One region of the Shewanella livingstonensis genome, then DNA from elsewhere that is predicted to be linked to it. Evidence: riboswitches for the same ligand, from Rfam matches in the RefSeq annotation. Region 1 holds a riboswitch; the other holds the start of a gene.
What was found. Region 1 has a riboswitch for thiamine pyrophosphate ahead of thiC (phosphomethylpyrimidine synthase ThiC). Riboswitches for the same ligand answer to the same signal wherever they lie in the genome.

Region 1 (4,256 bases):
TCATGGTGTTATAAGGCTGAACCTCACCTGTGCTGGTTGATACGTATTCATAACGAACACCTGCAGACAGCCACCAACGTGTATTAAGTGTTTGTTGCCACTCGCCATAAAGAGCTGCACGTTGGCGTTCGCCATCATTGATATTGACGTAGTCATTGGGGCCCATCATGGTAGAGCCTTCAATCGCTGGCCATGTATCATCAAGTTGATACACATAATACTCATGGCCAATTAATAAGATGCTGTCTGAGCTCATTGGTAGCAGCCAATGCAGTTGGTAACTGTAATCTTTACTCTTAGTTTCCATTGGCATCATGCCGTTTTTTTCATCGCTAAAGAAACCCATTTGATGCTCTACATTGTGCCAGTTTACTTGGGCTGTGAACTTGCCTTCGTTTTCAAGTGTTCGTTGATAGCGCACTAATGCGCCATAACTGTCATTATTCGTCATGTCCATATACTGGTTAGCGAAACCTTGAAAGGGGATATGTTGATGGGTCAATTTGACAGCAATTTGTTGGTTGTCATCTTGCCAAGCAGCAATTAATGCATGATTTTGTGATTGGTATAAAGTGTCTATTACTTTATCGCCGTGGCCGTCGGTATAGCTGTTTGCATCTTCAAATGATCCTTGGTAACTAAAGCTAAATGTTTTACTTGCAACAGTGGCATTTACACCTGCGAGAACTGCGTCATTAGTGCTTCGATAACCGCTAGATATGTTGCCATTTTGCCATGTCACATTGTCGCTATCGGTAAATACAGGGGTTAAGCTAGTGACGTTAATGACGCCAGCAATGTTATCGCCACCGGCGCTCACCGGAGAGACTCCAGCAACCACTTGGGTCGAACTAATTTGATTGGCTGACACATAAGAAAGTGGCGGGTTCATCTGGTTTGCACATGATGAGGTAATGTCGCTGCCATCAATGAGAACTTTAATGCGATCACCCATCATGCCATTTAAAATCGGTAATGCAGATACGCCACCCGCTTCAGAAAAATCTACGCCTTGCTTTTTAAGTAAGCTTTGGGCTGAACCGAGTAAATCGCTATTGGCCGCTTGTCCATGTACTTCAACCCGCTCAATGCCTTCACTATTTCGCTTATCATACTGTTCAGCCATCACTGGTTGTGTAATAGCAAACATTACAGCCAATGCAATTGATGAGTAAACCCATGGGGAATTAGTATTTAATTTAATGGTTTGCATTACTTTATTTGTCAATGTCATCACCTTTATTGTTATTTTATCAACCTTTGATGAATATATTTCAAAGGTGTTTATTAGTCTGTTAAATTATAACCTGCTAATAAATATGATGAATGCGACATAGTGTCGCACCTTGATGAATAGCTGTCTGTGGTGATGAATGAATCATGGAGATATCAATAACACTGCATCAGTTTCTGACATGTGGATTGATGACTTTTGTATGAAATGATTATTTTAGTGCTTGTTATTTAGCGATAAGCTTGCTTATACTGCGTGACATCTTGTCGGAGTGCCATTATGGCTGAGACCGTTTATTCGGGATCCGTTGAACCTGATCAGGCTAGAACCTGCGAAGGAAACAAGCGTAATAATCATGATTATTGGGAAGATAAATAACGTATTAACACGATTGTAATTGGACGTTTACCTCCGAATTTTTTATCGGTTTATATTCCAGTTACGTTATTACATTAGTATTTTTCTATGTGATTATTGACGTAAGCAATAGCTTTTTTATTGTTTACTGCTGCTATCAACACCTCTCCAGACAAGCAACTCTACTCTTAATATTGAGGTTGCTAATGTCAAATCCAAACCGTCGTCAAACTCGAGCTAACGCTCAACAATTTATTGATACCCTTAAACCGTTACAACATCCTAATTCTGAAAAAGTCTATTTAGCGGGTAGTCGTGCAGATATCAACGTTGCTATGCGCCAAGTTAATCAAACTGATACCGTTATTGGTGGTACCGACGCAGAACCCATTAAACAAGCCAATCCGCCGATCATAGTTTATGACTGCGCGGGTGCTTATTCTGATCCCCTTGCTGATATCAATGTGCGTGAAGGCTTACCTAAAATCCGTCAAGCATGGATTGATGAGCGACAAGATACTGAGCAATTAACGGGTGCAAGTTCGGGTTTTACCCAACAACGGCTGGCCGACGATGGACTCGATCATTTACGATTTGACGCCTTAGTCGCGCCTAAACGTGCCAAGAAGGGCAAATGCGTGACCCAAATGTATTATGCACGCCAAGGTATTATTACCCCTGAAATGGAATACATTGCCATTCGTGAAAACATGGCTCGTGCTGAAGTAACCGACACCGTGTTGACTCAAAAAGCGCCTGGTGAGGCTTTTGGTGCGCATATTGGGCAACTTATCACTCCTGAGTTTGTCCGCGATGAAGTCGCCCGAGGTCGAGCGATTATTCCGTTGAATATTAACCATCCTGAAACTGAACCTATGATTATTGGGCGTAATTTTTTGGTGAAGGTGAATGCCAATATTGGTAATTCGGCGGTGACATCTTCGATTGAAGAAGAAGTCGAAAAACTCGTATGGTCAACTCGTTGGGGCGCCGATACGGTCATGGATTTGTCCACTGGACGTTATATCCATGAAACGCGTGAATGGCTTATCCGTAATTCGCCTGTGCCGATTGGTACCGTGCCTATTTATCAAGCATTAGAAAAGGTTAATGGCGTTGCCGAAGACCTCAGTTGGGCGGTATTTAGAGATACATTGATTGAACAAGCCGAGCAGGGCGTAGACTATTTTACGATTCATGCAGGGGTGTTATTGCGTTATGTACCCATGACCGCAAAACGCCTTACCGGTATTGTGTCGCGTGGCGGTTCAATTATGGCTAAGTGGTGTTTAAGTCATCATCAAGAAAGTTTCTTATATGAACATTTTCGCGATATTTGCCAAATTTGCGCCCAATACGATGTGTCGTTGTCTTTAGGGGATGGTATGCGCCCAGGTTCAATTGCTGATGCCAATGATGAAGCGCAATTCGCGGAATTAGAAACCTTAGGTGAATTGGTCAAAATTGCATGGGAATACGATGTGCAGACCATCATAGAAGGCCCTGGCCATGTGCCAATGCAATTGATTAAAGTCAATATGGAAAAGCAATTGGCCCTTTGTGATGAAGCGCCATTTTATACCTTAGGCCCACAAACAACCGATATTGCGCCTGGATATGATCACTTCACCTCAGGCATTGGTGCAGCCATGATGGCTTGGTACGGCGTGGCGATGTTGTGTTACGTCACCCCTAAAGAACACTTAGGTTTACCTAACAAAGAAGATGTAAAACAAGGCTTAATTGCTTACAAGATTGCTGCCCATGCTGCTGATGTCGCTAAAGGTCATCCAGGTGCACAAGTACGTGATAATGCATTATCAAAAGCCCGCTTTGAATTCCGTTGGGAAGATCAATACAACCTGGGTCTTGATCCTGATACCGCTCGTGCTTACCACGATGAATCGTTACCACAAGAATCAGCCAAAGTGGCTCATTTTTGTTCAATGTGTGGACCTAAATTCTGTTCAATGAAAATAACCCACGAAGTGCGTGAATATGCAGCGAATCTTGAACAAGCTGAAGCACTTAAGATTGAAGTATCTTCTGCTAGTGCTTATCAAGCTCTACATACGACTCAAGCCATAAATCCGTCCGAAGCGATGGCGCAAAAGTCGGCAGAGTTCAAAGCGTCGGGCTCGGCGCTTTATCATGACGTCAAACCAGCAGCACAAGTTGATACCGACTTAGCGGTAGAGGTTGAATAATCGCCATGAATTCATCGACATTTGTCAGTGAATCAATAACGCAAACCCCACCCATTGTCTGGACTATAGCCGGTTCAGACAGTGGTGGTGGTGCGGGGATTCAAGCTGATTTATTAACTATGCAAGACTTGTCGTGTCACGGGTGTAGCGTGATAACCACATTAACCGCACAAAACTCAGTCAGTGTGAGCCTTGTTGAAACCGTTTCTGAATCCATGTTGTTGGCTCAGTTCAGTAGTTTACTCGTGGATTTGCCGCCAGTGGCGATTAAAATTGGCCTGCTTGCATCCCAAGCACAGGTCGACATATTGGCTGACTGTTTGGCTCAGATGCGTGCCACTCAGAAAGTGGTACCTTTTGTGGTACTTGACCCCGTCATGGTCGCCAGTAGTGGGGCTAATTTTAATTCTATCGATCTCGATTTTAGCCCTCTCATTGGTTTAATTGATTTACTAACG
Region 2 (4,256 bases), 820 kb from region 1:
AGTTCAGCACCGTAGTTATTCGAGCTACCCGCATTTTCAGTAAAGAGAATAAACCGCTGTGGACTATCGGGATCTTGTAATGATGCTGCCACTTGCTGATCTTGACGATCCATATAAAACAGCGCCAATGTTGAATCTACTTGACCATCAAACCAGCTTGATTTTAAGCCCATTTCATAGTTATATAAAATCTCGGTATCAAACTCTTTTTTGTTAGATAACTCCGCAGGAAGTGTCATATTAAACCCGCCCGCCTTGTAACCTCTGGCAATACGAGCATAGATATTTTGATTATCATTAATCGCTTTTGATAACGCAATATGGCCACCCCACATGTCTTCTGACGGTGCAAAATCATCTTTATTACTATCACTGTAATCGCTATCGCGACGTTCAAGTCGTAGTCCTGTAGACAATAAATAATCATCGCCTAAATGGCTGTCTAACTGCCCAAATACCGCATAATTGGTGGCATCGTAATTTGACTGCAGCACTTCATCGGGATAAGTGTTGTACTCTGAATACAAGTCATTATCTTCTTGTAAATTCATCGCATATACACCCACTAACCAGTCAGTGCTGCCCGCAAAAATACGCCCTGCTGTTTTTGATGATAGACGAAATTCTTGGGTTAAGGTTTTACGATCGCCCTCTTTGTCCCAAGTATAATCGTAAACACAAGGTTCGGTGCCATTAACGGCACCGGTGGCATCATAAGCTGTGCATTGTTTACTTGCCCAATACTGTGGATTAGCCCAATCACCATCATAGCCATTATGATGATCAGTTTGTGCAAATGAGGTAAGCGAGGTGAAATCAAATGCTGGCATACCAGAATAAATAAACTTAATTCCAGCACCGGAGGTTTTTTGTGTATCTACACCTGGTTGATCAGTTAACGTATTACTGCGATTGTTGTCTAATGTCCACACATCGTAGCCATTATCAAAGTTTGCATGCAATAAGGTTAAATCGACTTGCAGATCGTCCGTTGCATACCAACGTAATTTCGCTCGTGCGGTCAACTCGTCACGCTCATTAGTATCGTCGCGATTAAGATAAAGGTTATCACGGTAACCGTTTTGGTTATGCTGTTCTAACGATATGCGATAGAGTAATTTGCCTGAGTCGTTGAGCGGACCAGAGCTGAAGCCAGAAAGAGTTCGAAGATTGTCGTCACCTAAGCTGACTTTGGCGCCATGCTCAAATGATTCTGTAGGGTCGTTACTTTTTAAGTATATTAATCCGGCTAATGCATTGGCACCATATTGCGTTCCTTGCGGGCCACGCAATACTTCAACTTGTTGCATGTCATACATGCTCGACACCATACCTAGGCCAGACAAGTCGATATCATCAACCACAAAACCAACCGATGAGTTAGGTGCTCCTTGATATTGCTCTTGCTCACCAACGCCGCGAATTTGAAAGTATTTAGGACGAGAGCTACCACCAGACCAGTTAAAATTAGCAATCGAATTAAGCACATCTTCAAAATGTTGTGCGCCTTCATCTTCTAATTGTTGTGCATCAATAACGGTCACACTAGACGGCATTTTATCAAGGCTGATATTACTAAAATCAGCATTAACAACAATGACTTCCATTTTTTCATATTCAGGTGTTACGCGTTCAACATCAGCGGTTTTAGCCATAGCAACAGGTGAGCTTAAGGCTGCAATAACCGCTAAGGCAATAGGCGTTTGGTGTAATCTAATAGAGTTTTTCGTGAACATAGGACCTCAAATAATGATTTTGAGATCCGGCAAGAGTAGCGAATAAGAGGTGCACCTAAAAATAGTGTGGCCCATTCCTACGCCGGTATAAGCCGGATCAGGTTCTAAGGGTTCGTCGTACAGACATCTCAGTTCAGGTTTTACTGAACACCCCTTGGCGGCCACGATTATAAACTAACTTCAACATGAATACACGAGCAGTGACACAATTTGATAACTCAACAATGCAATTAATTAACCATCATGCTAAATCACATCTGTATTCATATTGCGATTAATCATAATCAATTACTCTTGAAATTAATAATAGTACAACCTAATTTGAAAAGGCTTGTCGCACATAAACTTCAAATCGTGTTGCTTGCGGATTAGGAGCTACTGCACCAACTTGCAACTGTTGCTTGCCATGTAACTTAACAGACTTCCAGCTGCTTGCTTCATCTTCTAGCGTAAATCCGCTAGCATCGAACCAAGTGAATTTATATTGAATGCGTAAATCAGTACGTGATTGGCTTTGAATTAATGCCGAGGCTTTAATTAAATCAGCGACCATAAGTGATGAAATATCGGTCACGTTAACATCGCTAGCAAACGAGCTATTATCCACCCTAACCTGGCCACTAGAATCGACCGCAATACCTGCGGTATTGTGCGCACAAGCCGTCAGTAATAGTGCCGAAGCGACAATCCATAATGATGTTGTTTTCATACAATATTCCCTTAATAAACTGATTAAATTGAAGCTGTGGGCCAATGAAGCACCGTGTCATTACTAATCCAGTAAAAAGTGTGCTCGTGCTGTAGCAATAAGCTGCTTACGATTGGTTTGCCAACAGTTCATGCTCACGTTTGCCACGCGACGACCTTGGCGTGTAATTTTGCATTCAGCAAAAGTATCTTGATGCAAACCAGCGCGTAAATAATCAATTGAGAAATCGACAATTTTAGGCACTTTTTTAGCTTGCATAAACACCATTAACTGCACAATGGCTGACATTTCCATAAATCCAGCAAGTACTCCGCCGTGGATGGCGGGTAATATAGGATTACCAATATTGTCATCTTTAGCAGGTAGTCTGAATACCATCTCGTCGCCAAAACGGGCCACCGACATACCAATAAATTGTGAGTATGGTACTTTTTCAAGCAGATAACTATAGTCATTAAGCTCAATGGCTCGTTTGACCACATCTTGAACATCTAAACCCGTTTGGGTATTCGTATTGGTTAGCTCATTCATGCTATCGCCCCCGGTAAATTACCCATTAACGCTTGACGAAACTCTTCACCAACCATTTCAGGACTAATGCGCATAAACGATCCCACAGCGTGAGCAATCGGCTCATCAATGCTGTCTTGGTAAGCTATTGCACGGGTAAAAGCCACGTTTGACGATAAACGGTAACATTCTGCAAAGGCATAAACCGATTTATGAGGCTCTGCAGGTTTCATGTAATCAACTCGTAAATCTAAGGTTGGCGACAACTCTAATGATTGATATTTTTTTAGAATTGCACACACCACAGCAGTGCCACAAGCAGTATCGATTAAAGTGGTAATTACCCCACCGTGGATAACCCCAGTGTCTGGATAACCAATAATGTCTTGGCTGTAAGGCAGTTCAATGAGCACATGATGCTCGCTGGCCTCTTGAACAGTAAGCCCTAAACGACGGCATTGGGCTAACTGATTAACAAATCGAGAGGCGACTTCGGTTAACGGGAAAAAATCACTGTTAATTTTCATTATCCATGACTCAACATTGGGCCTAATGGCTTGCCACCCAAAAGGTGCATATGGATATGGTACACCTCTTGGCCACCATGCTTGTTGCAGTTCATAATCAATCGATAACCATCTTGTGCAATACCGGCTTCATCAGCCAGTTTTGCTGCTACGGTCATCATCCGCCCTAATGCTTTTTCATCAGACGCTTTAACATCATTAGCCGTCGCGATTAAGTGATTCGGAATAATAAGAATATGGGTAGGAGCTTGCGGTGCAATATCCCTAAATGCAGTGACTAACTCATCTTGATATAAAATATCCGCAGGAATTTCACGACGAATAATTTTGCTAAATATGGTTTCTTCAGCCATTTGGGTACCCTCATTAGATAACTGCATTGTTGCTATTGATAATACTATCAAGTCTTTGATCTATCACTCCAGTAAAAACGCTCATTATAGGTAATCTTTTACTCAAAATGGGATTCGTTTGCTTAAGTGAGTCAATTTTGGCAGCATTGGTCATTATAGCTCAATCGTTTTGATTGCGACTTGCCACTCATTCGGAATTCTTTATGCATTATCATATTCATGCGGTCGACCCAAAAGCTCATTTGTTTGAAGTTACCTTTACGCTAAAAAACGCCAATCCATCTCAGATTTTCTCATTACCAGCATGGTTACCTGGCAGTTACATGATCCGCGATTTTGCTAAAAACATCATTGAAATTGATGCCAAAGAAAATCAACAATCGCTTTCTGTTATTCAATTAGATAAGCAAACGTGGCAATT

Region 2: another riboswitch for thiamine pyrophosphate. It lies ahead of EGC82_RS13660 (TonB-dependent receptor); the one in region 1 lies ahead of thiC (phosphomethylpyrimidine synthase ThiC).

Annotation. Positions count from the first base shown of each region.
Region 1 is NZ_CP034015.1:2,341,683-2,345,938, forward strand. It holds gene EGC82_RS10130 (TonB-dependent receptor plug domain-containing protein) at 1-1,234, opposite strand, end outside; TPP riboswitch at 1,492-1,591, shown strand; gene thiC (phosphomethylpyrimidine synthase ThiC) at 1,798-3,798, shown strand; gene thiE (thiamine phosphate synthase) at 3,804-4,256, shown strand, end outside.
Region 2 is NZ_CP034015.1:3,163,007-3,167,262, forward strand. It holds gene EGC82_RS13660 (TonB-dependent receptor) at 1-1,736, opposite strand, end outside; TPP riboswitch at 1,794-1,901, opposite strand; gene EGC82_RS13665 (YcfL family putative periplasmic lipoprotein) at 2,053-2,445, opposite strand; gene EGC82_RS13670 (PaaI family thioesterase) at 2,509-2,976, opposite strand; gene EGC82_RS13675 (PaaI family thioesterase) at 2,973-3,482, opposite strand; gene hinT (purine nucleoside phosphoramidase) at 3,482-3,835, opposite strand; gene EGC82_RS13685 (M61 family metallopeptidase) at 4,039-4,256, shown strand, end outside.